DNA from 2 places in the Butyrivibrio sp. AE2005 genome. Region 1 is predicted to be linked to the other one. Evidence: predicted binding sites of a transcription regulator. Region 1 holds the regulator's gene; the other holds the start of a gene.
What was found. Region 1 encodes HrcA, which represses chaperone genes, less so after heat shock. Its sites were predicted from a motif close to TGTTAGCACTCNNNNNNNNNGAGTGCTAACA; they were not measured.
Positions count from the first base shown of each region.

Region 2: a site for HrcA is predicted at 1,820-1,850, ahead of DL92_RS0104960 (Hsp20/alpha crystallin family protein). Genes of this name have one in related genera too.

Region 1 is NZ_KK366043.1:68,609-92,112, forward strand. Features, by position in the region: gene DL92_RS0116125 (hypothetical protein) at 517-1,119, shown strand; gene DL92_RS0116130 (helix-turn-helix domain-containing protein) at 1,144-1,374, shown strand; gene DL92_RS0116135 (ABC transporter ATP-binding protein) at 1,386-2,300, shown strand; gene DL92_RS0116140 (ABC transporter permease) at 2,285-3,010, shown strand; gene DL92_RS0116145 (ABC transporter permease) at 3,019-3,729, shown strand; gene hrcA (heat-inducible transcriptional repressor HrcA) at 4,269-5,303, shown strand; gene grpE (nucleotide exchange factor GrpE) at 5,323-6,012, shown strand; gene dnaK (molecular chaperone DnaK) at 6,094-7,974, shown strand; gene dnaJ (molecular chaperone DnaJ) at 8,076-9,257, shown strand; gene prmA (50S ribosomal protein L11 methyltransferase) at 9,524-10,561, shown strand; gene DL92_RS0116175 (RsmE family RNA methyltransferase) at 10,561-11,313, shown strand; gene DL92_RS0116180 (cysteine desulfurase family protein) at 11,317-12,474, shown strand; gene thiI (tRNA uracil 4-sulfurtransferase ThiI) at 12,498-13,700, shown strand; gene DL92_RS0116190 (HPr family phosphocarrier protein) at 13,775-14,005, opposite strand; gene mtaB (tRNA (N(6)-L-threonylcarbamoyladenosine(37)-C(2))-methylthiotransferase MtaB) at 14,060-15,412, shown strand; gene DL92_RS0116200 (IreB family regulatory phosphoprotein) at 15,520-15,795, shown strand; gene ruvX (Holliday junction resolvase RuvX) at 15,812-16,234, shown strand; gene DL92_RS0116210 (DUF1292 domain-containing protein) at 16,247-16,510, shown strand; gene DL92_RS0116215 (ribonuclease J) at 16,569-18,248, shown strand; gene DL92_RS20530 (endolytic transglycosylase MltG) at 18,292-18,831, shown strand; gene DL92_RS0116225 (O-methyltransferase) at 18,824-19,465, shown strand; gene DL92_RS0116230 (peptidase U32 family protein) at 19,482-20,723, shown strand; gene DL92_RS0116235 (glutamine synthetase III family protein) at 20,803-22,914, shown strand; gene DL92_RS0116240 (hypothetical protein) at 22,948-23,504, shown strand, end outside.
Region 2 is NZ_JMMD01000004.1:68,090-76,914, reverse strand. Features, by position in the region: gene DL92_RS0104970 (flavin reductase family protein) at 1-407, opposite strand, end outside; gene DL92_RS0104965 (YbaK/EbsC family protein) at 435-914, opposite strand; gene DL92_RS0104960 (Hsp20/alpha crystallin family protein) at 1,240-1,689, opposite strand; gene DL92_RS0104955 (HD domain-containing protein) at 2,146-2,919, opposite strand; gene DL92_RS20975 (hypothetical protein) at 3,021-3,176, opposite strand; gene DL92_RS0104945 (2-thiouracil desulfurase family protein) at 3,184-3,603, opposite strand; gene DL92_RS0104940 (ATP-binding protein) at 3,741-5,162, opposite strand; gene DL92_RS0104930 (MerR family transcriptional regulator) at 5,594-6,319, opposite strand; gene DL92_RS18275 (hypothetical protein) at 6,375-6,593, opposite strand; gene DL92_RS0104915 (hypothetical protein) at 7,259-8,221, shown strand; gene DL92_RS0104910 (hypothetical protein) at 8,212-8,825, shown strand, end outside.

The sequences.
Region 1 (23,504 bases):
ATGTGAGATGGATTTTACGGGTATAAAGTGTGTAAGAGAATCTGAGTAACGGAGGGGCGAAAGAGCCTATTTGTATCACAAAGCTTTTTCTTCGAAGATAAAGATATAACAAGCTTTGTAATTGAATTGCAAGATATAGCCTTTTTGCCACTCTTGCTGCTCTTTACGATAAAAAATAAAACAAACAAGATAAATATTTAATGTTTATCATTAAAAAGTTATTGACAGGTATAAAACAGGATGCTATATTATACTCATGAACAGGAAATAACCGGACGCGGTGATGGAAAGTTCATAAATTCTCGAGAAAATGCAATCAAGATAATTTGAAGTTAGATACAAACGTGAACGCACATGAAGTTGCCAAAAGAGGTTAAAGAAAAAAGTTGCTTTCACAAACGAAATAAGAAAATAAATAAGAACAAACAACAAGAATGAAAAACGGCCATGCGCCGAAATAAGACAACAAATAATAATTGAGCGCGAATATAGGGATTCGCAGATGGGAGAATAAAAATGAGAGAACAGGAAATTAAACTTGCTAATGTAAAGAAGAGCTGCAGTACAACCGGAAAAGTTGCAAAAGTACTTGGAATTCTTATGGCTGTGATTGCTGTAGTGATGCTTGTTGGCGGTATAGTGATGCTTGCCTGTAAGAACAATATCAATAGTAGTATAAAAACTGAAGAAGTGAGCGGAAAAGTAGTAGCACATGTATTCAGTGAGAACGGAACTGAACTCTTTAGTCTTGAGCAGGTTGAAGATATGGGAAAACATGGCATCTTAGGAATGTTTAACGTTGTGGGAATTCTTATGTATAAGGGTATGGCTGCGGAAGCATTTGCGGTAACTTTCTTTTCTACAGCTGTTACAATTGCTATCCTTGCCGGAATCTTCATCATAATAATGAAAGTATTTAAGCTCATTGAAAATAGTGATTCACCTTTTAGCGGAGATGTTATGAAGAAACTCAAGACAGCATTTATCATAATTACTGTTTACACATTCTTTGCAGTAGGTCTCGGAGCTGCAGCTCTTGCAGGAGTTGTATTCTGGAGCATATATTGCATCCTTGATTACGGTTATGTTCTTCAGAAAGAATCCGATGAAACTTTATAATTCCGGAAATGTGAGGTAATTGATATGGGTAAAATTATACTTAGATTAGACCGCGTCATGGCTGACAGAAAAATGTCTCTGAACGAACTGTCTGCAAAAGTTGGCGTATCAAATGTAAATCTATCCAAGATAAAAACAGGAAAGATCAGCGCTATCAGGTTTTCAACACTGGAAGCTATATGTGAAACTTTAAACTGCCAGCCGGGAGACATACTTGAGTATGATCCTGACGCGGCATCGGATGACAGTGAATAAAAAGGAAAAATATGGAAATCACTATAGAGAACTTGACTAAAAGATTTGGAGATCAAATTGCGGTAAATAATTTGTCTCTTAAGATTCCGGCAGGTAAGATATATGGTTTCATAGGTGCAAACGGCGCCGGAAAAACGACGACCATGAAGATGATGGTTGGACTTTTAAAGCCTGATTTAGGCATCGTCAGATACAACGGAAAAGAAATGAAACATCTGGATAGCAGTATAATGCAGGATGTAGGCGTGTTTATCAGTAAGCCCAATTACTATCCCAATCTGACGGCAAGAGAAAATCTTGCATATCTTCAACGAATACTTGGGAAAACTGTTGAAGAAGCAGACAGGGTTCTTAAGCTTGTGGGACTTGACGGCGTGGGCAACAAAAAGGTTTCTAAGTTTTCTTTTGGAATGAAGCAAAGACTTGGGCTTGCCATTGCCTTTCTGAATAATCCCAAGGTACTTATTCTTGATGAGCCGACTAACGGGCTCGACCCCAAAGGAATATTTGAGATTAGAGAGATGCTGGGAGAGTTGGCGCATCAAAGCGGATGTACGATTTTTATTTCCAGTCATAACATTGCCGAGATTGAGAAGCTTTCAGACAGAATTTGTATCATCGACAGAGGAAAAAAGATATTTGAAGGAAGCATTGAAGAACTCTATGAAAATGAAGGGCTGGAATATTGTATAAGGACAAATGATTCTGAAAAAACAGCAAAGCTTTTTGACAATATTGGACTTACATATGCAAGAAAAAAAGATGCATTCTTTATGGAGATGGCAAAAGAAAAAATACCTGCACTCTTAAAACTTCTTATTGATGCAAATGTTGAAGTATATGAGGTGTCGCCAAACAACAGCCTTGAAAGCATATATCTGACGCTTACCGGAAAAGGAAGAGGTGGCATATGCAGTGTCTTATAAGAGAAGAAATAAAAAAGATACAGGCTGACAAGTGCGTAACATATGTGATAACCGGCTTTGCGGTGTTATGTAACTTGATTGTAGCGGTCTTATGCAAGTTTGATGTGACTAACGAGGATGTACTTGCATTATACGGAAAAAACGGAGTGAATCTATATTTTTTCATCGGTATAAATGCGCTTGTCGGGCTCTTTTGCGCGATGTTTGTCGGATACATGATTCTGACAAAAGAATATATAAATGATACCTGGGATCTTCTGATGACAAAACTGTTTGACGGCAAGAAACTTGTTGTGGCCAAATTCATCGTATTTATGCTGTATCAGAGCATCTACATACTTTTTTCTATTGTTTTATACATTCCGATTTCAAAGCTCTTAATTCGCGCAGATATAGATTTCAGAATGCTTGGAAGTGTTCTGGTCATAGTTTTTTTCATAAATACATTCTGTTATATACTTCAATACTGTATTCAACTATATGTCAAAAACTTCCCCATAGCCGTTGTGTCAGGACTTCTGCTTGTCTACATTCTCGGACCGATCAGAGAAATCGTACATATTGCAAATTACATCGGAACGGTTGCCGGAACGTACGCATTTGAATCCGGAAATGTATATAATGCAAAGTTCCTTGCTACATCCTCATTACTGAATATTGCAATCGGCGCTACTTTTGTATATATAAGTGGGAAAAAGTTCTACTCATAGGAGGGAACATGGATTATTTAAGATTTGAACTAAGAAAAATTAAAGGTTCCGGGATACTCGTAATCGGAGTTGTTCTGACAATCCTGTCTGTTTTGTTTCAGGGATATTTGGGGCTCATGGTAAAAGAAATAACATGCGATATCATACATGTTACTGCGATGGATCTTTTTTCGACCCTTATTTTCCCTATATTTATATCAGTTGTGGTTTCGGAGAGCTTCTCTATAGAAGAGACAAATTGTGGAATCGCAAATTCTTATTTCACTAATATTTCAATAAATAAGATCTATACGATGAAACTTTTGACTGTCAGACTTATAAATCTTTTCTATTTCATATTGGCAGCTGCGATAACCATGATATTTGTTGCCCTAAAAGGCGGAAATCCCTTGCTTACACTGTTAAAAGAGTGGAAGTGGATTGTTCTCTCGGTGCTGACTATTTTTTCACTGATAAATATCGTTGGCTTGATAATAATATTGTTCAAAAGCCGCCTCTGCTCAATGCTGATATCAGTCATAGCGACCATCTTTGCCAGCATCCTTAACCCGCTGGGAATTTCCTGGCTCAACCCATGGTATGGCTTCGAACACGCTCTTTTTTACAGGGGACTTAGCCCTATTGCCATAACCTACATGATAACCCTTTTTGTATTAAGTGAATTTCTTATAAAAAAGAAAATCCAAGTAATTCCCAACCTTCTGGAAAGCATGGTCTAATCATTATTTCAAATTATGTCGTTCAGGAATCTATACATTCTTGAACATGAAGTTCAAGAATGCATCAACCAAGCCAATTAAAATCGACTTCGTCGATGGGGCTTGGTTGACTCTTGAATCACTTTTTCACGAAATCTGCAGCAAGTGCGGATTTCTGTAGTTTCATCTAAGATATCATATACTATAAAGAAGCACTTTATTTAGTAGTGGTTTTCCATAACCAGCCGGGACTTGAAGGCATATGTTCGAAAATGTGCAGATCTCGGACGAGCAAGATGATTTTCAAATTTTCTTGGAAAATTATGAAAATCACTGCGCAGCCGAACACAAGCATTTTTGAACATATGCCTTCAAGTCCCAGCGTCATGTAAGCCACCACTTTATATACTTTTTAGAAAAGGTATGTTGACATTAATGGTCCGGAGTGATAATTTATGATACAGAAGATGTTAGCACTCAAGTCAAGTGAGTGCTAACACATAAGAAAACAGTTACCGTCCAATGAATTTAACCGGTGAATACATAGGAAGGTGGACACTTTGGAATTAGACGAGAGAAAAAGAAAAATACTTCATGCGATAGTCAGAAATTACCTTGAGACAGGCGAACCTGTGGGAAGCCGTACAATTTCCAAGTATACGGATCTTAATCTTAGTTCCGCTACTATAAGAAATGAGATGGCGGACCTCGAAGAGATGGGGCTTATTATTCAGCCGCATACATCGGCGGGACGTATTCCTTCAGATCAGGGTTACCGCGTCTATGTAGACGAGATGCTTCGTGACAAAGAGCAGGAAGTAGAGAATATGAAGGAGATGCTTCTTGATAAAGAAGAGAAGCTTGAGACGCTCCTTAAGAAAGTTGCCAAGACACTTGCCGTTGATACCAACTACGCAACGATGATCTCGGCACCACAGATCAGAAAGAACAAACTTAAATTCATACAGATATCAAAGGTCGATGAGGAACACCTTCTTGCAACCATAGTAATAGAGGGCAATGTCATCAAGAACAAGTTTATAAATGTAGAGGAAATGCTTGATGACGCCACGATGCTTAAGCTCAACATCTTGCTTAATACAAGATTGGACGGCCTTGCGGTTGAAGATATTAACCTCGGACTTATAGCGGCGGTTAAGCAGGAAGCCGGAATACACAGTGAGATCATAGGAAACGTCATTGATGCTGCGGCAGAGTCAATCACGGCGGATGACGATCTTCAGATATATACAAGCGGAACGATGAACATCTTCAAGTATCCGGAACTTACGGACAGTGCCAAAGCGAGTGAGCTGATAAGCACGTTTGAGGATGCCAAAGATCTTAACAGTATCGTTGAGAACACGCTCTCTGCTGATGAAGAAGAGACAGGCATTCAGGTCTATATAGGAAACGAAACTCCGGTTCAGGCGATGAAGGATTGCAGCGTTGTTACCGCAACATACGAACTTGGTGACGGAATGAAAGGTACCGTCGGAATAATCGGCCCTAAGCGAATGGACTACGACAAAGTTATTTCGACACTTAAGAATATGAGATACGCTCTTGATGAACTTTATAGGAAAAAGAGCTAGATGAGGAGGCAAAGTTAAATTGAGCAGTACAGATAAGAAAAAAGTTCACGATAAACCTGCTAAGGAAGTAAACGAGCAGGAGAAGGAAGTTCTCGAAGAGATCATGGAAGAGCTTGAAGAGGAAGCCAAGGAGAATAAGGAGGCTGCTGAAAAAGCCGAAGCCGAGGCAGAAGCTTCTGAAGAGGAAGCTTCCGCGGAAGAAAATGAAGAAACTTCCGAAGAAGAATCAGGAGATAAGAAGAAAGGTCTTTTTAATAAAAAAGAAAAAAAGGACCCTCTCAAAGAAAAAATTGATGAACTAAATGACAGACTTATAAGACAGGTTGCTGAGTTTGATAATTTCAGAAAAAGAACTGACAAAGAAAAAGCCCAGATGTTTGAGCAGGGCCAGGGAAGCATTCTCGAGAAGCTTCTCCCTGTAATAGATAATTTTGAGCGAGGACTTCAGGCGGTTCCCGAAGATGAGAAAGACGGAGCCTTTGCAGACGGTATGAACAAGATCTATAAACAGCTTATGAAGCAGATGGAAGATCTTGGAGTAACCCCGATTGAAGCTGTGGGAAAAGAATTCGATCCCAACTTCCACAACGCGGTTATGCAGGTGGAAAGCGAGGAATATGAATCCGGAATTGTTGCACAGGAACTTCAAAAGGGATATATGTTCCACGACACCGTGCTCAGACACAGCATGGTTGGTGTTACCCAGTGAGTGGTATAGAAAAAAACAAATCAATATCACTGTATATCAATACGTAAATAATTCAATTTTTATAACGGAGGAAAAGTAGAAATGAGTAAAATTATCGGTATCGACTTAGGTACAACAAATAGCTGCGTAGCAGTTATGGAAGGCGGAAAGCCTACTGTTATCGCTAATGCAGAGGGAGCCAGAACAACACCTTCAATCGTTGCTTTCACAAAGAATGGCGAGAGAATAGTTGGTGAACCCGCTAAGCGTCAGGCAGTTACAAATGCAGACAATACAATCTCTTCAATCAAGAGAGATATGGGTACAGACAACGGTCGTACCATTGATGGAAAAAAGTACTCTCCTCAGCAGATTTCAGCTATGATCCTTCAGAAGCTCAAAGCTGATGCAGAGCAGTACCTCGGCGAAAAAGTTTCAGAAGCTGTAATCACAGTTCCCGCATATTTCAATGACGCACAGCGTCAGGCTACAAAGGACGCAGGTAAGATCGCAGGTCTTGAGGTTAAGAGAATCATCAACGAGCCTACAGCAGCTGCACTTGCATACGGACTTGATAACGAGAAAGAGCAGAAGATTATGGTTTATGACCTTGGTGGTGGTACATTCGACGTATCAATCATCGAGATCGGTGACGGTGTCATCGAAGTTCTTTCTACAAACGGTGATACACACCTTGGTGGTGATGACTTCGACCAGGCAATCATCAACTGGATGGTTCAGGACTTCAAGAGCAAAGAGGGTGTTGACCTTTCAGGCGATAAGATGGCTATGCAGAGACTTAAAGAAGCTGCAGAGAAGGCTAAGAAAGAGCTTTCTTCATCAACAACAACAAATATCAACCTTCCTTTCATTTCAGCAGGCGCTGATGGCCCTAAGCACTTCGATGTAGATCTTACAAGAGCTAAATTTGAAGAGCTTATCCACGACCTTGTTGAGAGAACAGCAATCCCTGTTCAGAACGCTATGAAAGATGCAGGTCTTACAAATTCAGATATCGGAAAAGTTCTCCTTGTAGGTGGATCAACTCGTGTTCCTTGCGTAGTTGAGAAAGTTAAGCAGCTTACAGGCCAGGAGCCTTCAAAGAACCTTAACCCTGATGAGTGCGTAGCTATCGGTGCTTCTATCCAGGGTGGTAAGCTCGCAGGAGATGCAGGCGCAGGCGATATCCTTCTTCTTGACGTAACACCTCTTTCACTTTCAATCGAGACAATGGGTGGTGTTGCTACAAGACTTATCGAGCGTAACACAACTATTCCTACAAAGAAGAGCCAGGTATTCTCAACAGCAGCTGACAACCAGACAGCCGTTGACATCAACGTTCTTCAGGGTGAGAGACAGTTCGCTAAGGACAATAAGTCACTCGGACAGTTCAGACTTGACGGAATCCCTCCGGCAATGAGAGGAGTTCCTCAGATCGAGGTAACATTCGATATCGATGCAAACGGTATCGTTAACGTATCTGCTAAGGATCTTGGAACAGGAAAAGAGCAGCACATCACAATTACAGCCGGATCAAACATGTCTGATGAGGATATCGATAAGGCTGTTAAGGAGGCTCAGGAATATGAAGCACAGGATAAGAAGCGTAAAGAAGGAATTGATGCGCGTAACGATGCTGATTCATTTGTATTCCAGACTGAGAAAGCTCTTCAGGAAGTTGGCGACAAGATAGATGCATCTCAGAAGCAGGTAGTTGAGGATGACATCAAGACTCTTAAGGAAACACTTGAGAGCACAAAGGATAAAGAACTTTCAGACAGCGAGATCGATGCTCTTAAGAACCAGAAAGAGAAGCTTATGACTGATGCTCAGGCACTCTTTGCTAAGATGTATGAAGGTGCTCAGGCAGCAGGTGCAGGCCCTGATATGGGTGCAGCAGGCGCAGGCCCTGACATGAGCGGAGCTTCAAATGCAGCTGATAACAACGACAACGTTGTTGACGGCGACTACAGAGAAGTATAATAAGTTTTACGATAAAGTTTCTGATAGCCAGACGAATATTCGCCTGGCTATTCGGAGCATTTCGAAACAGAGAGAAAATTTGATGATATTTGAGGAGTGTTATGGCAGAGCAAAAGCGTGACTACTATGAGGTTCTCGGAGTAAGTAAGAGTGCCTCGGATGATGAGATTAAAAAAGCATATCGTGTACTTGCTAAAAAATATCATCCTGATATGAATCCCGGAGACTCAGCTGCGGCAGAGAAGTTCAAAGAAGCTTCGGAAGCGTATGCTGTACTTAGTGATCCTGAGAAAAAGAGACAGTACGATCAGTTCGGTCATGCTGCATTCGAAGGGGGATCCGGCGGATTCGGAGGATTTGATTTTAACGGTGCTGACTTTGGAGATATTTTCGGAGACATATTCGGCGATTTCTTCGGGGGCGGAAGGTCACGTGGCGGCGCAAGAAGCGGCCCTTCCAAGGGCGCCAATCTGCGTGCCAGTGTAAGGATCACTTTCCTTGAGGCTGTATTTGGCTGCGAGAAAGAGCTTGAACTTACAATAAAAGATCCCTGCCCGACATGTCACGGAACAGGTGCTAAGCCCGGAACTACAGCGCAAACATGCCCTAAGTGCGGAGGAAAAGGACAGATCGTATATACCCAGCAGTCTTTCTTTGGCACGGTAAGAAATGTTCAGACATGTCCTGAGTGCGGCGGAACAGGTAAGGTTATCAAGGATAAGTGTACAGATTGCCACGGAACAGGATATATCGCAAGCAGAAAGAAAATTCAGGTTACAATTCCTGCAGGTATAGATAACGGACAGAGCGTAAGAATCCGTGATAAGGGTGAACCCGGAGTAAACGGCGGACCGAGAGGAGATCTTCTTGTTGAAGTTATCATCTCAGATCATCCTATATTCCAGAGAGAGGGATATGACATCTACTCTATGGTTCCTGTATCATTTGCGGTTGCAACTCTCGGAGGAACGGTTCTTATCGATACCGTTGACGGTAAGGTTGCGTATGACGTTAAGGCAGGAACTCAGACAGATACAAGAGTCAGACTTCGCGGAAAAGGTGTTCCTTCACTCAGAGATAAGACAATTCGCGGTGATCACTATGTAACACTTGTTGTTCAGGTTCCCGAGAAAATCTCGAAAGAAGCGAAAGACATTCTTAAGAAATTTGATGAGCTCACAGGTGATTCTCTTACAGCGGCCGAGCGCATGATGGATTCCAAGGACAAGGATCCCGGAAATGACGGCCCCGGTGGTAAGAAGAAGAAATCATTCTGGAAATAAATTTTCCTTATGTTTTAAAGTATGGTATACTTCCGTAGTTAGAAATAGCTACGGAAGTTTTTGTGATATAGGAGTCATAAGTCGGAAATGCGTGCATGCTTGCATGAGTAGCATTTCGACTTTATGACCCGAACAGAAATGAGGAAATAGCAATTTACGAAGTAAATTAGCGTTTTCCGAATTTCTGTAGAATTGCGAGAATGGCGTATGCCATGAAGCAATTCGTATATCACAAAATATTTACAATTATATATAGGTGAAAAAATATGAAATGGATGCGTTTTAGAGTTCGTACAAACGAAGAGGCAGAAGATATCATAATCAGTTACCTTGAAGACATTGGTCTTGAAGGCGCGCAGATAGAGGATAACGCACCTTTGACTGCATCTGATAAAGAGCAGATGTTTATTGACGCGCCGGAACTTGAGCCTGATGAAAAAGAAACAGGTATAGAAGAGGGAATCGCTTATCTCAATTTCTTTTTGGAAATCGATGATAATGACATGCTTACGGTTGAGTATCCCGATGATAACGGCGAGTACGTAAAGGTTAAGAAAACTCCCGATGAGATGCTTGAAAAGATAAAGGAAAAGCTTGCTGAACTCAGAGCTTTTACAGATATCGGTGACGGAACAATATCGGTTGATGTTACGGAAGACATTGACTGGATCAACAATTGGAAGCAGTATTTTCATAAGTTTTATATAGATGATGTTCTTATTATCCCTTCATGGGAGAAAGAAACCGATGAGGATAAAGAAAAGGCTGAGATGGTTCTTCACATAGATCCCGGAACAGCTTTTGGAACAGGAATGCATGAAACTACCCAGCTCTGCATCAGAATGCTCAGAAAGTACGTTACACCTGAGACGGAACTTTTAGATGTAGGAACGGGAAGCGGAGTTCTTTCCATTCTTTCTCTTATGTTCGGTGCAAAGCACGCTGTCGGAACAGATCTTGATGAATGTGCCGTTCCCGCGGTAAAAGAAAATATGGAGAACAACAACATAAGTCCCGATAAGTTTGACATGATGATTGGAAATATCATAGATGATAAAGAGATACAGGATAAAGTCGGCTATGATAAGTATGACATCGTTGTTGCGAATATACTGGCAAATGTACTTGTTCCTCTGACTCCCGTTATATTGAATCAGCTTAAGAGCGGCGGAATATATATTACATCGGGAATCATCAATACCAAAGAGGAAGAAGTAAAAAAAGCACATCTTGATGCGGGTCTTGAGATACTTGAGATTCATCATCAGGGAGACTGGGTTTCTATCACATCGAGGAAAAACTGATGTATCATTTTTTTGTTGAAAGCGCGCAGGTGAGCCCCAATCTTAAACGCGTGGATATAGTCGGATCCGATTACAATCACATCGCCAATGTCCTTAGGATGAAAGTGGGTGAGCAGTTTTCCGTAAGTATCAAAGAGGAAAACGACGGCCGCGAGCTCTTTTACGAGATTGAAGAAATAAATAAGACAAGCGTTGTGGGAAAGCTTTGCTTTGTTGAGGAAGTGGGGAATGAACTTCCGTCAAAGATCTATCTTTTCCAGGGGCTTCCTAAGGTCGACAAAATGGAGCTCATCATTCAGAAGGCTGTTGAACTCGGAGCTTTTGAGATTATACCTATGTCTACAAAAAGGTGTATAGTAAAGATTGATGCAAAAAAAGCTGAGTCAAAAGTTAAGAGATGGCAGGCAATCGCGGAAGCGGCAGCCAAGCAGAGTAAGAGAGCGGTCATTCCCGCTGTAAAAGAACCGATGACAATGAAGCAGGCAATAGAGTATGCAAAAGAACTCGATGTAAAGCTCATACCCTATGAACTTGCAGAGCATATAGATGAAACCAAAAAGATAATCGAGGGTATTAAGCCCGGTGAAAACATTGCTGTATTTATCGGACCTGAGGGCGGATTTTCCGAAGAGGAAGTGGCGCTTGCAAAAGAAAACGGCGTTCTTCCGATAACTTTGGGAAAAAGAATTCTTAGGACAGAGACAGCAGGTTTTACGATTATTTCATGGCTTATGTATCATTTAGAAGGATGAGAAATGGAAGCATATTTGGATAACTCGGCTACAACAAGGGCGTTTGATGAAGTTGCGGATCTTGTAGCCAAGGTAATGAAAGAAGAATACGGAAATCCCTCAAGTGTCCATCACATGGGACTTGTTTCGGGAGAGAGACTTGCTCAGGCGAGGGAAACTATTGCGGCAACGCTTAAAGTTGACAGCAATGAGATAGTTTTTACATCAGGCGGAACAGAGTCTGATAACTTTGCGATAATAGGTGCCGCGAGAGCCAATAAATGGCGCGGAAAGCACATCATCACAACATCAATCGAGCATCCTGCGGTACTTGTAACAATGGAGTACCTTCAGAAAGAGGGATTTGAGATAACTTATCTTCCTGTAGATCACGAAGGAAAGGTAAGCCTTGATGATCTTAAGGCTGCAATAAGGGAAGACACAATTCTTGTGTCTATGATGTTTGTAAATAACGAGATCGGAACGATTGAACCGGTTGCGGAAGCGGGAGAGCTTATTAAAGCTATAAACAAAGATATTGTTTTTCATGTTGATGCGGTTCAGGCATATGGAAAGGTTCAGATTCGTCCCAGAGCAATGAATATAGATCTGATGTCTGTGAGCGGTCACAAGATACACGGACCAAAGGGCGTAGGATTTTTATACATCAAAAAAGGAACCAAGATCGTGCCTATATGCTACGGCGGCGGTCAGCAAAAGGGCATGAGATCGGGAACTGAGAATGTGCCGGGAATTGCAGGACTTGCCCTTGCGGCAAAGATGTGCCATGATGATTTCAAAAATCGAATCGAGAAGTTATATGAACTTAAGAAGTATCTCATAGATTCGCTCAATGAGAGAATCACGGATATAAAGATAAACGGACCTTCCTGTGGAGATGGGGCGCCGCACATTGTGAGCCTTTCAATAAAAGGTCTTGCGGCTGAGACGGTTCTAAATATGCTTAGCAGTAAGAAAATATATGTATCTGCGGGAAGCGCATGCTCATCAAATAATCCGCATGTGTCAGATACACTTGTTGCGGTCGGAGTAGAACGAGAACTTCTTGAATCTACGATAAGAATAAGCATGTCTCTTATGACAACCAAGGAGGAAATTGATTTCTTTCTTGATACACTTTGCTCGCAGGTTGAGAATATGCGAATGTTTTATAGACATTGATGTCCTAAGAAAGAGGAAAAGATATGCAGTATCATGCTTTTGTAATTAAATACGCCGAGATCGGCGTTAAGGGAAAAAACAGATATATCTTTGAGGAAGCTCTCGTTAAGCAGATTAAGAGAGTTCTTTCAAAGTGTGACGGTGAGTTTGAGGTTTCAAGAGTTGCGGGAAGAATGTACATTGAGGCCAAGGACTTTGATTTCGATGAGACAGTCGGACAGCTTAAGACTGTATTTGGTGTTACGGGAATCTGTCCGGCGGTTTCGATTGAAAGAGACGGCGAGAACAATCTTCCTGATGTCGACGGAGTTGCGAAGGCTGTAATAGATTTTGTCGACGGAGTTTATCCTGTAAAAAACAAGACATTTAAAGTTAAAGTAAGAAGAGTTGATAAGAGTTATCCCATGGACTCTATGGAACTTGCCGCAGAACTCGGTGCAAGAATCCTTGATGCGTACAGCGAGATGAAGGTTGACGTGCATAATCCCGATATTCTTATCAATGTAGAGCTCAGAGAGAAGCTCAACATCTTTTCTGAAGTTATCCCGGGACCAGGAGGAATGCCGATTGGAACCGCAGGAAAGGCAATGCTTCTTTTGTCGGGAGGAATTGACTCACCTGTAGCAGGATATATGATCGCAAAAAGAGGTGTTGATATTGAGGCTGTTTATTTCAACGCTCCTCCTTATACAAGTGAGAAGGCTAAGCAGAAAGTTATCGATCTTGCAGGCGTTATCGCAAAGTACACAGGCAGAGTAAAGCTTCATGTCATCAACTTTACAGATATACAGATGTATATTTACAAGCAGTGTCCTCATGATGAACTTACTATTATCATGAGAAGATATATGATGAGAATCGCCGATACACTTGCTCAGAACTCAGGATGCATGGGACTTGTAACAGGTGAGAGTATAGGACAGGTTGCTTCACAGACTATGCAGAGTCTTATGTGCACGGGAGAAGTTGTTACCGATATTCCTGTTTACAGACCTCTTATTGCTTTTGATAAGCAGGATATTGTGGATATCTCATACAAGATTGACGCTTATGAGACATCTATTCTTCCATACGAGGATTGCTGCACGATCTTTGTTGCTAAGCATCCCGTTACAAAGCCAAGGGCAGATATTATCAGAAAACATGAAGAGAATCTCAGTGAAAAGATTGATGAACTCGTGAAGACTGCGCTTGAGACAGATGAAGTTATTGTGATTGAGAAGTAAGTGCTCTGCGCAAAAAAAGGTCATCCCATAAGGGATGACCTGAATAATCTTTTTTGGGGATCTGATGTTTTTTATCAGATCAAATAAGGTTTTAAGATATCGAGAACTTCGTCTGCACCGTCCTCAGCGTGGATATTAAGGTCGATCGGCTTAGAAAGGTCGAGTGAAAAAATACCCATAATAGACTTAGCATCGATAACATATCTTCCCGAAACGAGATCGAAGTCATAATCAAACTTTGTGATGTCGTTTACGAAGGATTTTACCTTGTCGATTGAATTAAGTGAAATCTTAACGGTCTTCATTGCGCAAATACCTCCTTCTTTTCTTTATAGTAAACGTAGAAAGTGTAAAAGTCAATGCAAAAAAACATCAGAAACCTAAAGATTGCATTGCATAATCTTGGGTGTAAAGTAAATAACTATGAAATGGATGTTATGGCCCAGAAAATCAAGGAAGCGGGCGGCATAATCGTGCCTTTTGGAGAGAAGGCTGACATCTATATTATCAATACATGTACGGTCACAAATATCGCCGACAGAAAGTCCAGACAGATGCTTCATAAGGCAAAAAAAGAGAACCCCGATTCTGTTGTCGTGGCGGTCGGATGTTATGTTGAGACAGGTATTGAAGGTGTCAAAAAAGATGAATGCATAGACCTTGCGGTCGGTAATAACAAGAAGTCAGAGATAGTCGAGATCCTTGATGAATTTTTGGAGATCAAGAACGAGACTGATGACAAGACTCTTGGCGGAACATCCATAATAGATATAAATAAAACTTCCGAATATGAAGACATGACTCTAAACGAACTTCCCGGAAGAACAAGGGCGTATATCAAGATTCAGGACGGATGCAATCAGTTCTGTACTTACTGCGTTATCCCATATGCGAGAGGCAGAATACGCAGCAGAGATATGGAAGAGATTCTTTCCGAGATAAAGGGACTTGTACAGAAGGGCTGCAAAGAAGTGGTTCTTACCGGAATCCACATAAGTTCATACGGAGTTGATAAAGGACAATCGGCTGTAATAGATCTTGTGGAAAAGATAAATGACATCGAAGGTCTTGAGAGAGTAAGATTAAGCTCTTTGGAACCGAGGATCATAACAAAAGAAAATGCCAAAAGACTTGGTGCACTTGATAAGCTCTGTCCTCATTTCCATCTTTCGCTTCAGAGCGGATCTGATTCTGTTCTTAAGAGAATGAACAGGCATTATACGGCAGCAGATTTTAAGAACGGAGTGGAGTATCTTCGAGAAGTTTTCGGGGATCCTGCGATAACAACCGATATTATTGTCGGCTTTCCGGGCGAGACAGAGGAAGAATTTGAAGAGTGCAGAAAATTTGTGGAAGACATTAACTTCTACGAAATACATGTCTTTAAGTATTCGCCGAGAAAAGGCACGGTTGCTGCCGGAATGAAGGAACAGCTCACTGACAGGCAGAAGAGTGAGAGAAGTGATGTACTTCTGGATCTTACAAAAGCACAGTCAAAGAGCTACCGAGAAGGGTTCATTGGCAAAGAACTTTCGGTTCTCTGGGAAGATACCGAAGAGATAAATAAGATTACATATGTTATCGGTCATACTGACAGGTATGTCAGAGTTGCGGTTCCCGAGAGCGAAGCAAACGCTTATGGTGCGATAAGCGGTGAGATTTCCAAGGTGATTCCGAGAAGATTTCTGAATACCGATACATTGCTTATTTGAATACAGTAGTGTAATATTAAGATATATAGTGAAATATCAGAATTTAAGCGGCCGGTTTATGGCAGCTTCAAAATATAAAATTTTTTATGATGAATGGAGATAAAAATATGGCAGAACAGAATTTGGGTAACACTCAGTTTTTTAAAGTCGAAGCTGATCCTGATACGGGTGTTAAAAAAGTTCTTTCGGTTGTTTATGATGCCCTGCTTGAGAAAGGATACAATCCGGTTAATCAGATCGTAGGTTACATTATGTCAGGCGATCCGACTTATATCACAAGCCATAAGGGAGCAAGAAGCCTTATTATGAAGGTTGAGCGTGATGAACTTGTGGAAGAGATGCTTACAGAGTATATCAAGAGCAACGAGTGGGCAAGAAAATAATAAGAGAGTAGTATCAATGCGAATAATGGGTCTTGATTACGGATCTCGAACTGTAGGGGTGGCTTTGAGTGATGAGCTGCTTCTTACTGCGCAGGGAAAAGAAATAATCCGTAGGAAAGAAGAAAACAAACTTAGAAGAACACTGGCACGCATAGAAGAACTCATAACCACTTACGGCGTAGAGAAGATAGTTTTGGGCCTCCCCGTCAATATGGATATGACGCCTTCTGAGCGTTCGCAGTTGTGCCTTGAATTCAAGGATAGAATAGAAAGACGTACCGATGTCCCCGTGATAATGTGGGATGAAAGACTTACAACAGTAGCAGCCGATGAGATTATGGACGAACTCGGAATAAAAGGTCGTGAAAGAAAAGAGTATGTCGATATGATCGCTGCGCAAGTTATCCTTCAGGATTATCTGGATAACAGAAAAGAATAATGGTGATTAATTTTGGAAAAGATTATATTTAGTCCCGACGGTGGTGAAGCTGTAGAGTTTTATTGCCTCGAGCAGACAGTGATAGGTGCAAAGACTTATTTACTTGTCACAGATGAAGAAGATGGTGACGGAGAGGCGCTGATTTTGCGCGACGACTCCGATATAAAAGATGAAGAAGCGGTTTATGTTATTGTAGACGACGACTTGGAACTGGATGCAGTTGCAGGTGTATTTCGTAAGCTGCTTTCTGAGGATGGCATAGATCTCGATATTTAACGGGCAAAAGGTTAATATCCGGTTCTACGCATCCGCCATAGAAGTGGAGGAATAATTATTGAGCAAGAAAAAAACTGAAAACGAGTCCAAACTGCAGATCATACCTTTGGGTGGTCTTGAGCAGATTGGAATGAATATCACTGCCTTCAGATATGAAGACAGTATTATTGTAGTGGATTGCGGTCTGTCTTTCCCTGATGACGATATGTTGGGAATCGACCTTGTAATCCCCGATGTTACTTTTTTACAGGAGAACATCGATAAGGTGAAGGGCTTTGTGATCACTCACGGCCACGAAGATCACATCGGAGCGCTTCCTTACATTTTGCATGAGCTTAATGTCCCTGTGTATGCGACAAGGCTTACAATGGGAATTATCGAGCACAAGCTCGAGGAGCATAATTTACTTAAGAGCACCAGAAGAAAAGTTGTAAAATTCGGACAGTCTATCAATCTCGGCCAGTTTAGAGTCGAGTTCATCAGAACAAATCATTCTATTGTAGATGCAGCGGCGCTTGCAATCTATTCGCCTGCTGGAACCGTGGTTCATACCGGAGATTTCAAGGTTGATTACACACCCGTCTTTGGAGATCCGATCGATCTTCAGAGATTTGCTGAGATTGGTAAAAAGGGCGTTTTGGCAATCATGTGCGATTCTACAAATGCTGAGAGACCGGGATTTACTGCTTCTGAGAAGACTGTCGGAAGAGCTTTTGACAATCTTTTTGAAGAACATGAGAATTCAAGAATAATTATCGCAACATTCGCATCCAACGTTGACAGAGTTCAGCAGATCATAAATACAGCACACAAGTGCGGAAGAAAAGTTGTTATTGAAGGCCGAAGCATGGTCAGCATCATTGATATTGCCCAGAGACTTGAGTGTCTTCAGATTCCGGATGACACACTTGTCGATATCGATAATATCAAGAACTATCCTGACAACAAGACAGTTATCATTACAACCGGAAGTCAGGGAGAGAGTATGGCTGCCCTCAGCAGAATGGCAAGCGGACAGCACAGAAAGATTTCTATCGGTGCCGGAGATACGGTTATTTTCTCATCTCATCCGATTCCGGGAAATGAGAAGGCTGTAACAAATATAATCAATGAACTTCAGATGAAGGGCGCTGATGTAATTTTCCAGGATGTACATGTTTCCGGACACGCGTGTCAGGAAGATATAAAGCTTATCTATACGCTTGTTAAGCCTAAGTATTCTATCCCTGTTCACGGTGAATACAGGCATCTTATCGCACAGAGAAAGATTGCAAAAGAACTTGGAATACCAAAAGAAAATATCTTCATATTGCATTCAGGTGATATACTTGAACTTGATGAAAATAGTGCTAAAGTAAAAGGAAAGGTTTCTGCGGGAGCAATTCTTGTTGACGGACTTGGAGTCGGAGACGTTGGAAATGTTGTCCTCAGAGACAGACAGCACCTTGCCGAGGATGGTATAGTAATAGTAGTATTCGGACTTGATAAGGCTAGCGGCCAGCTTGTTTCCGGACCGAGTATTGTTTCAAGAGGATTTGTATATGTAAGGGAGTCGGACAAGCTGATCGACGATGCAACGGATCTTGTTTTGGACGAAGTTACCGAAGCTCTTGAAAAGGGAGTGACTGACTGGGGCAAGCTTAAGAATATTGTTAAAGAAGTCCTCAGCGATTACATATGGAAGAAGACAAAGAGAAGACCCATGATAATGCCGATAATCATGGACACAAATTTCTGATACGAACGGGTTATTTGTCGTATCACTTAAGGGGAATAGCTATATGAATTCAAGAAAACTGGGATATGGAATTTTTGATTCCACAACAAAGATTGTTTTTGTAGTTGTAGTAGCGCTTATCATAATTGGAGGCGCAAAGACAGCTTATTACTACGGTTATCATCTTTTTAATCAGACAGCAGTGTATGACGGAGACGGTGACGGAGAAACAGTCAGCGTTACCATTGAAGACGGAGACGATGCCGGCGCTATAGCAGAGAAGCTTGCTGATGCAGGTCTTATAAAAGATAAGAGACTCTTTAAGATGCAGGAGAAGTTTTCTGATTGTAAAGGAAAAGAAAAAGCCGGTACATATGAGCTTAATACTAAGATGACTCCCGAAGATATGCTCAAGACAATGTCAGGCCTTGTACTTAGCGAGGATGGCAAGACATGGGTAGAAGCTACAACCGATTCGTCTTCAGGCGGAAACAAGGCATTGGAGGAAGAGGAAGATCTTGCTCCTGAGGAAGAGGAAGAGCCTGTAGAAACAGAAGGCGAAGATACCGAAGAAAGCGAAGGAGAAGAGAAAGAGAGTGATTGATCAGGATAGGATGACAGCGTTTATCAATTCGCTGGACAGAGGTAACACTCCATTTCTTGATGAACTAGAAAGAGAAGCGAAGGCCGGCGATGTCCCCATTATAAGGAAGGACACGCAGGCACTTCTTAAGTTCCTGATGGCGCAGGCAAGACCCGAGAATATTCTTGAGGTCGGCTGCGCTGTTGGCTTTTCGGCACTTTTGATGGCGGAATATTCGGGTAAAGACACCAAGATAACCACCATAGAGAAATACGAGAAGAGAATTCCCGTAGCAAAAGAGAATTTCAAAAAATACGATTCTGACAATAAAATCACACTTTTGGAGGGTGATGCGACTGAGATCTTAAAAACGCTTTCCCAAGGGTATGATTTTATTTTTATGGATGCGGCTAAAGCGCAATATATAAATTTTTTACCCGAGTGTCTGAGGATACTTAATAAGGGAGGCCTGCTCGTTTCTGATAATGTGCTTCAGGATGGCGATGTTATAGAATCAAGATTTGCTGTTACGAGGAGAGACCGCACCATTCATGCAAGAATGAGAGAGTATCTGTATGAACTGAAACACAATGATGCATTAAACACGGTTATTTTGACAGTTGGCGACGGTATGGCACTGTCTGTAAAGTTGTAAAGGTATGGAGATTAGAATGAAAAAACCGGAATTACTTATTCCCGCAAGCAGTTTGGAAGTACTTAAAACTGCGGTAATATTTGGAGCGGACGCCGTTTATATCGGCGGCGATGCCTTTGGGCTCAGAGCTAAGGCTAAGAATTTCAGCCCCGAGGAGATGAAAGAAGGAATAGAGTTCGCCCATGAGCACGGCGTGAAAGTTCATGTCACCGTGAATATTTTGGCACATAACTACGATCTTGACGGCGTTGACAAATACCTTCATGAGTTAAAAGAACTTAAGCCCGATGCGCTTATAATCGCGGATCCGGGTATATTTATGAAGGCAAGAAAAATCTGTCCCGAGATAGATATTCACGTTTCAACTCAGGCTAACAACACAAACTACGAGACATACAATTTCTGGTATGATCTTGGCGCGAAGAGAGTTGTTGCGGCAAGAGAGCTTTCGCTTAATGAGATAAAAGAGATCAAGGAGAGGATTCCTGAGGATCTTGAGATGGAGTGCTTCATTCACGGGGCTATGTGCATTTCATATTCGGGAAGATGTCTTTTGTCCAACTATTTCACAGGAAGAGATGCCAATCACGGAGCTTGCACGCATCCTTGCAGATGGAAGTATGCCGTTGTTGAGGAAAAAAGACCGGGCGAGTACCTTCCGGTATATGAGAATGACAGAGGTACTTACATCTTTAACTCCAAAGACCTGTGCATGATAGAGCATATACCTGAGCTTGTAAATGCGGGCGTTGACAGTTGCAAGATTGAGGGAAGAATGAAAACCGCTCTATATGTTGCGACTGTTGCAAGAACATACAGAAAAGCAATAGATGATTTCTTTGAATCCGAAGAGAAGTACAGGGAGAACATGCCCTGGTACAAGGAGCAGATTTCTAAGTGCACATACAGACAATTTACGACAGGCTTTTATTTCGGAAAGCCCAGCGATGAGACGCAGATCTATGACGTCAATACATATGTAAATGAGTACATCTACCTTGGAATCGTGAATGAAATCGATAACAGGGGTTATGCTAAGATTGAGCAGAGAAACAAGTTCTCTGTCGGAGATGAGATTGAGATCATGAAGCCTGACGGAACCGATGTAAAAGTTACGGTGAAGGCGATGTACAACGAGGATGGAGAGAGCGTGGAATCCTGCCCTCATCCCAAGCAGGTTTTGTATGTGGAACTTTCTGAGGCTGCGGAGAAATATGACATACTCAGAGTCCCTTCAAAAGAAAATGAGAAAAAATAATAATATTTTGGTAGTAGTTTTTGAAAAGTTGATGTAAACTTTTAAACAGTTAAATTTTGCAGTATAGAAAGGGGCACTGATGAGCAATAGGGTGAACGTAGAAGAGATATTCGGACAGAACGTTTTTACTCTTGCAAAGATGAGAGAAAGACTTCCAAAGAATGTTTACAAAGAGGTTGTTAGCGTTACGGAGCATGGCGGAGAATTATCAAAAGAATCTGCCGATGTTGTCGCAAATGCTATGAAAGAGTGGGCTGTTGAGAACGGAGCAACACATTTTACGCACTGGTTCCAGCCACTTACAGGTATTACAGCCGAGAAACATGATTCATTTGTAGGAAGCGCTGATAAAGACGGAAGGATGCTTACTTCTTTTTCAGGAAAAGAGCTGATAAAGGGTGAGCCTGATGCTTCATCTTTCCCATCAGGTGGACTCAGAGCCACATTTGAGGCAAGAGGATATACAACATGGGATATCACTTCACCTGCATTCCTTAAGGAATCCGGAGCAGGCGTTACACTTTGCATTCCCACTGCCTTTTGCTCATATACAGGAGATGCGCTTGATAAGAAGACTCCACTCCTTAGATCGATGGAGGCAATTAACAAGCAGGCACTCAGAATAGTAAGGCTTTTCGGTAATACTACAGCCACAAAAGTTAATGTATCCGTAGGACCGGAACAGGAATATTTCCTTGTTGACTGGGATAAAGCAATGAAGAGAGAGGATCTTCTTTTCACAGGAAGAACTCTTTTCGGTGCTATGCCTCCCAAGGGACAGGAGATGGAAGATCATTACTTCGGAGTTATCAGAGAAAGAGTCGGTGAGTTCATGAACGATCTCAACGTTGAGCTCTGGAAACTCGGAGTTCCCGATAAAACACAGCACAACGAGGTTGCTCCCGGACAGCATGAACTTGCACCCGTCTATGAGACAGCCAATATCGCTGTAGATCACAATCAGATCATTATGGAGACCATGAAACGTGTTGCTGAGCATCATCACATGAGATGCCTTCTTCACGAGAAGCCTTTTGCCGGTGTTAACGGTTCAGGTAAGCATGATAACTGGTCTCTTTGCACAGATGACGGTGTAAACCTTCTCGATCCCGGTGATACACCCAATAAAAACGTACAGTTCCTTTTTGTACTTGCATGTATCTTAAAGGCTGTTGATACACACGCAGATCTTCTCAGACAGAGCGCTTCAGACGTTGGAAACGACCACAGACTCGGTGCTGACGAGGCTCCTCCGGCTATCATTTCCGTATTCCTCGGAGAGCAGCTTGAGGACGTTGTAAGACAGCTTATTGAGACAGGTGTTGCAAAGTCCAGCAAAAAGGGCGGCAAGCTTAAGACCGGTGTTTCAACACTTCCTCAGTTTGAGAAAGATGCTACAGACAGAAACCGTACATCTCCTTTTGCATTTACAGGAAATAAGTTCGAATTCAGAATGGTTGGATCTTCTGATTCTATGGCAAGTTCCAACACTACACTTAATACAATCGTAGCAGAGACATTCTGTGAAGCTGCCGATATCCTCGAGAAGGCTGAAGATTTCGATATGGCAGTACATGACCTTATCAAGGAATATCTCACAGATCACCAGAGGATCATCTTCAACGGTGACGGATATTCTGACGAGTGGGTAAAAGAAGCTGAGAGACGCGGACTTCCCAATATCAAGTCCACAATTGAAGCTGCAGATACACTCACGACAGAGAAAGCTATCGATCTCTTCAACAGATTCGGCGTTTATACAAAGACAGAGCTTGAATCAAGAAGAGAGATCATATTTGAATCATATGCTAAGACAATCAACATCGAAGCACTTACAATGATCGATATGGCTTCGAAGCAGATCATTCCTGCTGTTATGAAGTATGCCGGAAGAGTTGCGACAGATGTTAATCAGATCAAGGCAGCAGGTGTTGATGCATCTGTTGAAGTTGCCGAGCTCAAGGAAATCCAGGAGCAGCTTGGCAAGATGAAAGATGCTCTCGACAAGCTTAAGGCAAGCGAAGAGAAAGCACGCAAGATCAAAGATCAGCGCGAACTTGCTTTCTTCTACAAGGATAAAGTTCTTCCTATCATGGAAGCTCTCAGAACTCCTGCCGATAAGCTCGAGATGCTCGTAGATAAGAAAGACTGGCCTATTCCTACATACGCAGATCTTCTCTTTGAGGGCTGATATTTAGGCTAAACATAATTGCTGGGGGATAACATGAATATAGGTGCTTTTGATATGACAAAAGTAAGGCGTAGCAAGATGATTCCTTGGATTCTGGCTGCATTTTCATTAGGGTTTGCAATTTATTATATTAATTACAACTACTATACCCTTATGAATGGTGATACTTCATCTGAGCTGGTGTTGAGCAAATTGCTTGCGGATGAAGGCGGAATACTGGCGAAAAACTGGTTCTATTCAACAGAACTCCGAGTAATAAATACGCAACTTATATATAAGCTTGTATTCATGTTTATTCCTAATAACTGGAAGGCTGTAAGAATTGCATCTGATATCGTTATGCTGCTTTTACTGGCTGTGTGTTATCAGTTTATGATGAAAGCGCTTGGCTATGAAAGAGAAGGAAAATGGACATTGTGGATGCTATTTCTTCCTTTTGGTGCCAGTTACGGCTATATGATTGTTTATAGCGCTTTTTATATACCTCATATTTGTCTGACTTTTCTTTCGGTTGGTCTTATGTCTGAATTATATAAGGCAACTGAGCGTAGATCTAAGATTATATATTTATCGTCTCTGCTTATTGTTGC
Region 2 (8,825 bases), on a different contig from region 1:
ACATTTACGATCTCTCCGACAAGAATGCCATCTTCAAAACTCTTTACTTTACACTCAAGAGCAACAGGAAGTTCATCAATTAAAGGAGCATCAACGAACTCGCTCTTTGTTGCGTGAAATCCGGCCTTTTCAAATTTATCAGGTACTTTTCTTCCTGATTCTATACCGACATAATCGCTTGGAATCACCTGCTCTTCTGTAGCAAGGCTTACTGTGAAAGCTCCTCTCTTTGCGAGATTGTCAGTAGTCTTGTGTTCAGACAAACTGATCGATATTTCTTTAAAATCAGTGGTTATGCCCCAGGCAGCATTCATAGCATTCGGCACTCCATTCTCATCATATGTTGCAATGATAAGCACCGGCTGCGGGTACATAAGTGGTTTTGCTCCAAAATTAACTCTGCTCATCTGCTTCCTCCTTTAACACAAGTTCTTTTACTCAGTATCTTCCCATCCCTTGCATACATCGCACCAGCCTTCGGCACCTGTAACCGCTTCGAGCTCTGAAGGTGTAATCCTGACGGAAGTAAACTCATTTCCTCCTGCCGGATGGACATATTCAAAACGCTTCATGGAAACGTCAAGCCAGATGGGGATATCATCAGCTATAGCAAAAGGACATACTCCTCCCGGCTGAAATCCCGTAATACTCTCCACCTGATCTCTGGGGACCATGTGAGGTTTAGTATGAAATAGTGTCTTGAACTTCGAACTGTTAACTCTTCCATCGCCTGCCATTACCACAATTACAGGTTTTTCATCAACAACAAAAGACAACGTCTTGGCAATCTCCGGCTCGGTACAGCCTATCTGCTGTGCGGCATGTTCCACCGTATCAATCGTTTCTGCATGCTCTGTAAGCCTGTCACCAAGGTTGTTGGAGATAAGAAACTCTTTTACCTTTTCATTAACCATTTCTACTCACCCCTCACATTTATTTAGGAAAAGAAAAATATCTACGCTACCATTATATCGCTATCCACGCGCTTTTTGCGTAAACATTTACCTATTGCCGGTGATAGCCGGAAGTTATAGCGCCTACTGCTTCCATGCAGTCCGGGCACATCTCATTTCCATATACTTTTAACATATTAAAGCATACTTCATGATCGAGAAGTCCTTCTGTCTCAGCCGTAAGAACTGTTGCTGTAGATTTAATACGAACACGCGCACTAAAAACAAAGGCCCTCCGCCATTCATAATGATGAACAGCGGAGGGCGAGATGTGATTATTATGTTGTTAGCCTTCAATGGCTATAAGGTTCTTTTCAGGGATTTTTTCCATTGCCTTTTTAGGAATGGTAAGTTTCAAAACTCCATGTCTGTAGGTGGCCTCAATGTCTTCTTTCTGAACATTCTCACCAACGTAGAAGCTTCTTGTCATTGATCCCGCGTACCTTTCCTGTCTGATGAGTTTTCCTTTCTTGTCATTCTCATCCTTATCAAGGCCTTTGGCGGCATTGATGGTAAGATAGCCTTCATCCAGCTCTACAGTGATCTCTTCTTTCTTGAAACCGGGAATATCAATTACTACTTCGTAGTTGTCATCTTTTTCCCTGACATCGGTCTTCATCATCCTGCCGGCTCTTCTTCCGTAGAGCTTCTTCTCCATGTTGTCGAATTCCTTAAGTTCTGGGAATCCAAACAGGTCATCCATAAATTTTTCTTCGAAAATACTAGGTACTAACATAATTCTTACCTCCTTTGCACATAGACAATTTTTTTGAATATGAGCATTGGGACGGAGGGTTCGGATCATTGGAACGTTAAGTCCTAACGGTCTTCTCTGTTCCTTTGTTCTACTTATGGTATAACACCACAATTAGCACTCGTCAATAGAGAGTGCTAATCTGATTAAAAAAGGCTTATTTCCATAAAAGAAAAAGCAGCGGAAACACTGATGTTTACGTCACTCTTTTATCTAGCACATATTAAAATGATTAAAAAAAGCTCAATCCGTTCACACACGATTTTCACGGGTAACATAAATATGACCAACGCCAAAAATGATTCCGAATACTATCAGTAGGAAATCTCTTCCTTACTCCTTTGCTAATAACTTTAATCCGGCGATTCCGACTACAATTAGAATAACACATATGACCTGTGGAACTGACAGTTTCTCATGAAAAAGAAAAATCACAAATTAGCAGCCACCGCCGTAAAACATCTCCAATTCTTCACGGGTATCCTTCAGAGCCTTCAATGTCCGCTCATTCCTTGAAGGAAAGTCAAACATTCTATAAATGTAACCCTGCTCCTTTGCTATCTCCCAGCTTTTTGGATATACCAATTCAAAAGCAAGAGCTATATGTCCGATCAAGTGCTCTGCGGGGGAATCCATCACGTCACGGTTTACTGCATGATGCTCCCTTACCTGATCCATGACTTTTTCAGAGACACCTGATGATAACAGCTCATCTTCAGAAACGTTGTATATCTCTTCCATAGGCGTCTCTACATTTACTCTTAATATATCAACCTTATCTGCGTCTCGTAAAATATTGCAGAAGATAAGAGTTTTTCCGACAACTGCTTCATCGATTCTGTATTTGTTATGCTGTCTTATGACTTTTTCCATCATCTCGTCAAAAGACCTGTCATCACAATAATTCAAGATGAGGTGCTCATCTCCAAATAAAAGATCCGCTCCAAACTCTGCATGATCTACTGATTCTGAATCTATGAAAGTGTTATATCTTTTTACCTGCTCAAATCTTCCTATATCATGGAGCATTCCTGAAAGCCATGCAAGCTCTATATCCTCATCAGATAAGCCAATTGACTTTGCAATCTCTTCACAAATATCTGCTACACGGTATGTATGGGCTATTTTTAGAGCAATCTTAGGATCCTCCGGATCATAATTCCTTGTATAGGAGGCAAACTGCTCCCTGACTTTTCTTCTGTCTATCTGCATAAATCATTATCTTTCTTATGTCTATGTACTTCTCATGTTTTTCTTTTGAACAAATTTTAATATACATTGGCTTCCCCACGCAACCACTACAATTGTATGCTTCAACTCTTCTTTACCGCAAATCTAAACATATCTGCACCAAGGATTTTCACATTCAGCTTATCTGCTTCATTTTCAAGAAGCTTCACTTCCTCGTCTGTGAGTTTTGTGTTTGCTGCCGCGAATAGATCATCAACCTGGTAAGGCTTATTTTCCACATAAGCCTCAGTCCAAGTCCTCCACATCAATCATCTTTATTGAAGTTTCACTAACCTTCTGCGCAAAGACTCCCATTCCTGGGATCTTCTTTCCGGTAAAAGAACCATCGTAAACCTCTTTTACTCCGCAGCTCGGGCTTCTTGACTGAAGAATACAAACTTCAACACCTGCATCCATTATCTTATTAAAGGCCGCCTCTGCTCCGGATCTGAACTCTTTATCAACAATCTTGCCTTCTTTATTGGTAACAACTCCGTTCACTATCTCAGCAGGAACCCTTGGTGTAGGAAGACCTCCCATTACCTCAGGGCATATAGGAATCACCTCGTGCCCTTCACAGAAAGCCCTGACCTTCTCGCTGTAGTTATTCCCACCATTATATTTGCAGTTCTCACCTAAAAGGCATGCGCTAACAGCTATAACCATTACCATACATACTCCTCTAGCATTTCATTTACTGATGCCTCCACCCTCTCATCGTCCTGCCTGCTTCATATCCCTGATACCGGATGATGCGATTCCCTTTATGTGTGTTTATCGGTATTTATGTGTGCTAAAGTTTTTTATAAATATAAATCCTCAATAGTAATCTTTACTATATTTTGAATATTCTCTTTTTCAAACCATTTAGTAAATCCATTTAGCGAAAAAAGCAGGAAACATATAACATGATAATTTCCGGAAAGTAGCTTTGATCTCCGCAGAAGAGTTTCATATATTTCCTCATCTATCTTCTCATTCTTAAACTTGCATTCTCCTATAACCGCAGTCTTATCTACAGAAGAAATGCCAACCACGTCAATATCCGCCGATTGTGTAAACTTCCGTCCTTCATCATCTATGATCTGTTCCACTCCCCACCAGGTGCCTGTCTGAGTCAGGAAGGAACCGTATGCACCCTGTATTCCTTTCTCTAACGTATAATAACGGCACATTTCTTCAAAAACAGATCCCATATATGAATGGATCTGCGGTTTGACAACCTTTTTATAGTATGAATCACCCTGTCCCATTTCAATTACACTTATCGCTTTGGGGATAAACTGATACCAGAATTTAAACATATGATCTTTTAGCACATACTGGGTTTTCTTCTTATTTTTTTCCTCCGTTATACAGTTCTTTTTCTCCACCAGGCCGACAGCGATCAGCTTCTCAAGGGAATATAAAACGGTGGTATCCTTCTCGTGTACTTTGGAAGCTATATTATTTAATGCATTTTCACCGGAAGCCACCTGCTCGATTATGTTGTTTACCAATGTCACATCTGAAAACTCCTGAATGAGGAGATTTCTGGTTTCGTCAAACAAATATCCATCCACATTAAAGAAAAGTCTTATAATATTTTCATCAAGACTCTTCCCTGCATCAAAAAGCGAAAGATATTTTGCCACGCCTCCGGTAACTCCATAACAGATTGCTTTTTCTTCTGCAGAATATTCAGGAACAAACAAAGCCGAATCCCTGTAATTAAATGCCTCCAGTTTTATCTGTGAATCACGCCTCCCGAAGATCGGACTTTTTTTACTGAGCACCTCTTTTTCCATAAAACTCAAGGCAGAGCCGCAAAGTATTATCATCATATTCTTATGGGTCCACTGTGTATCAATGTACTTTTGAAGAACTGATAAAAGTGCTTCATCCTTCTCTGCCCAATACGGCAACTCATCGATCACAAGGATTGTCTTGTGGTCATCCGGCGTCTTATTGGTAATAATGTCAAATACACTTTCTATCGAAGAAAATGTTGCCGAGCTCATAGCAGGATCCAGAACATCCAATACCTGCTTTGAAAACAATTCAAGATTTCTTTCTGCGCCAACCTTTGTAGCAGTATAAAAAATAACGTTTTTTCCTTTGATAAACTCCTTGATCAAGGTTGACTTGCCAACCCTCCGCCGTCCATATATGATAGTCATTCCAAAATCTTTCTTATCATACACATCTTTTAAGGCTTTCAACTCCCGCTCTCTTCCTACAAACATCTATCTACCCTCGTTATCATTTTCGTTCAGTTGTTTTTTATTCAATTCATTTTTAATAAAAACTTCTTGAATATAATTTACTGCTTTCTGATATTTTTTTCAAGATTTTTATTAAAGCATTTTGGCCGAAGCCGACAGGGAAGAATAGTCCTTCCCTGTGAGCAACTCCTTTGGAATCTCTACAGATGCATATTGTTCCGCTTGCGCGCCGTAAAAATAAAGCGCCAGGCTCACAACCTCTTTCGAAGTCATGATCTGACGCTCATCATTGCCGGTATTCTTTTGCAAAAGAAAATGGACTCGGCGGCTCGGGTGTTTTTTGTTTTCCCGTTCGCTTTGTCCATTGTAAATATAACACACCTATTTTGAAAAAAGAATACTCAAAACCTACCACTTTCCTACCAAAAACCTACTTTTTTCAAAAATTTGTATCATCCGCAGTAGATCTGTATCGCCCGGTGAGTAAATTCAGCAGTTCCTTCTCCGCCCATCTTATTAATGTTCTCGGTGAATTCTCCGCCACCGGCATACATCTTACCAAGCCCGGAAAGAATCTCATTAGAACACTTATAAAAATGCTCGGTAATAAAGCTCTGCAGCTTCCTTACCTGATCCTGTACTTCTGCAGAGGCAGGATCCTGATCCTTCATAGCTCCGAACTCTTCAAAGATTTTCATAAAATCGGCCATCATACTTTTTTCTTCGCTCTTTGACCGCTTACCGTTCTTCTCTTCGAATTCCTTATATTCCGGAGTATTGCCCCACCGTTCTTTTGCACGCTTAGCGTATTCGTCTAATTTGCTTGAATCAAATACTGTAAAATCCAAATGTCTCACTCCTCTCAGTTTTAAACCACGGCACATACTGATCAAATTTTCGATATGTTCCTTCTTTAATTCAAGAAGTTCTATCTGCTGGTCAAGTGCCAATCTCTTGTCAAAATCAGATCTGGTTACGATATCCTTGATATCCTTAAGCGGAAACTCAAGCTCACGAAACAGTAAAATCTGCTGAAGTCTCTCCAGCGCCGCATCGTCATACAGCCTGTATCCGGACTCGGTATACTCCGCCGGTTTTAAGAGTCCTATCTTATCGTAATACTGCAGCGTGCGTATACTCACTCCTGTCAGCTTACTCACTTCATTTACTGTCTTCATGGCTATCATCTCCTTCACGTGTGATTACATCATAAACTATTACGTTGCGTCATAGTCAAGCAAAAAATATATAATTCTGCAAAAAAAGATCGGCATCAAATCCATTTCTGAATTCTTTGCCGATCCTCTGCTTTTCCTTCTTTCGATTGTAGGTCTTTCCGCTCGGTACGCTCCTTGTCACGGGATTAAGTTCTCCCCAGGTGCGTCTCTGCTTTGCGTGATACTCGCGCTGCGCCTTCTTACTTCGCTTATCCAGCGAAACATACTTGTTCATGACTGTTACCTCCATAGTATATTGGGTTGCCCATCCATTATATCGGATGCGCAACTGTCTGTCATTATATCTGCGGATCCTCCTTGCATCGGAGTTTTAACTTCCAATTGAACTAAGTCGCTGCGCGACGGCCTGCCAAGGCTGTGGCGCAGCGTTTCTTTTACTCAAAAAGCAGTAGATAGTGAAACTATGATGATGTATGTTTAAGTTACCACACAAAAACCGAACATTACCAAGACCACTACTACTGCCATGAAAAGCGTATCATTTATCATTACTTCATACAAGCACTTTCATTGGGAACGTCCGCCTCCATGGTTAGGGTAACTTTCAGATTACTACTAACTATGGAGGTTTTTATGTACGAAGAAATTCTAACAAAAATTGAAAAGGAATGCGAAATAAGAAACCTTTCGCCAAGAACGTGTTTTATCTATAAGTTTCATACTTATCTGATTGGTCGTTCAGATTTATCCCAGGTTTCTTTAAATTATTCAGTTTTCAAATTTTTTCCTTAGTCTAATTATACTTATTACGCTTATATGATGCCACTTTCACTCACAATCAGCTTGATTCAAGTTGCCAATACCAGATAATTGCATTATAATTACAAATAAATAAACTATTACAATTTGAATGTAAAGGATTATATAGGTGTAATTATTATGTTTGAAAAAGAATTAGAAAAAGCTTTTGGCTTGGATTTTAAAGTTTCAGACAAATTACAAAAAACAGGTCTTCCCAGATATATGGCATCAGGAAGAGATATCTACATGGCAGAATCAGACGGTTTTGTTTTCTATATCATTAAAATTTCAAAAGCTGTTGATAGCAGGGTATTATCTAAGGAGATGGCACTTTACGAAGAAAATTTCCACGCTCCTGTCGCTTTTTTATTTAACGAACTTACCAAGAATAACAGAAACGCTTATATAAAACACCATATTCCTTTTATATTGGTACCGACACAGATTTATCTTCCATTTTTAGGAATGCTTTTTAGCAAGAAGCTTTCTGCATCAGAAAGAAAAGAATCGCTCCCGTTATCTGCCAACGCACAGAAAATTCTTTTTTACCTTATATACAATAAAAAAGAACAGTATTCGAAACAGCATCTTGCAACCACTCTTGATATTGATCCGGTCTATGTTACCAGAGGTACAAAAGAACTTGTATCAAGAGCCCTGATTACAGAAGTAAAGAATGGACGCAATATAGTGGTTGAACGAAAATATGATTCCAAAGAATTATTTGATATGTGTAGCACGGCACTCATTAATCCCATAGACAAAGTGATATTTGTAAAAAAGACAAATCTAGTTTCATGTCTTCCAAAATCATTTGACTATGCACTATCAGAAATCAGTATGTTGAACCCACCATCTGTGGAATCCTATGCTTGCTATAAAAAGGACAAAAAAGTTGAGCTTTTTGAAATTGTCGATGAACCAGAGTGGGAAGATTCTGATAAAATATGCAGAGTTGAGCTTTGGAAATATAATCCAAGTCAGCTAAGCAAAAATGCTTTGGTTGATGAGCTTTCATTGTATTGCTCATTAAAAGATACAAAAGATCCCCGAGTAGAGGGAGAACTAGAAAAAATGTTGGAGGACTTTAAGTGGCAGTAATTGGTATAGAAGAATTTGCAAGGCATTTCGCCGGTTATGAAGATTGTTATACTATCATAGGCGGTGCTGCATGCGAGATATTGATGTCTCAGACACCCAGAGATTTCAGAGCAACAAAAGATATTGATATGATCATCCTTTTTGAAGATAAGTTCAAAGAATTTGCCGAATTATTCTGGAACTACATTAAAGAAGGCGGTTATACATATGGATGGAAAAGCAACGATGAACCACACTTTTACAGATTCACCAATCCTAAAGAAGGATATCCCAAACAGATAGAACTTTTTTCAAGAAAACCAAATTACCACTTGGAAGCTGCAACCACTATTGTTCCTATCCATATTGATGAAGATGTCTCTTCACTTTCAGCCATTCTTCTCAATGATGATTTTTATGATTTTATGCTCAAAGGTCGAATTGTGATTAATGGACTAAGCGTATTAAAGACCAGTTATATCATTCCTTTCAAGATGATGGCTTGGATCAATCTTATGAGTGAAAAAGAAGAAGGCAAACACGTTAATGCAAGAGATTTAAAAAAGCATAAGAACGATGTTTTCCAATTGTTACAAATTATTCCGGAAGGAGAAACTGTTGAAGT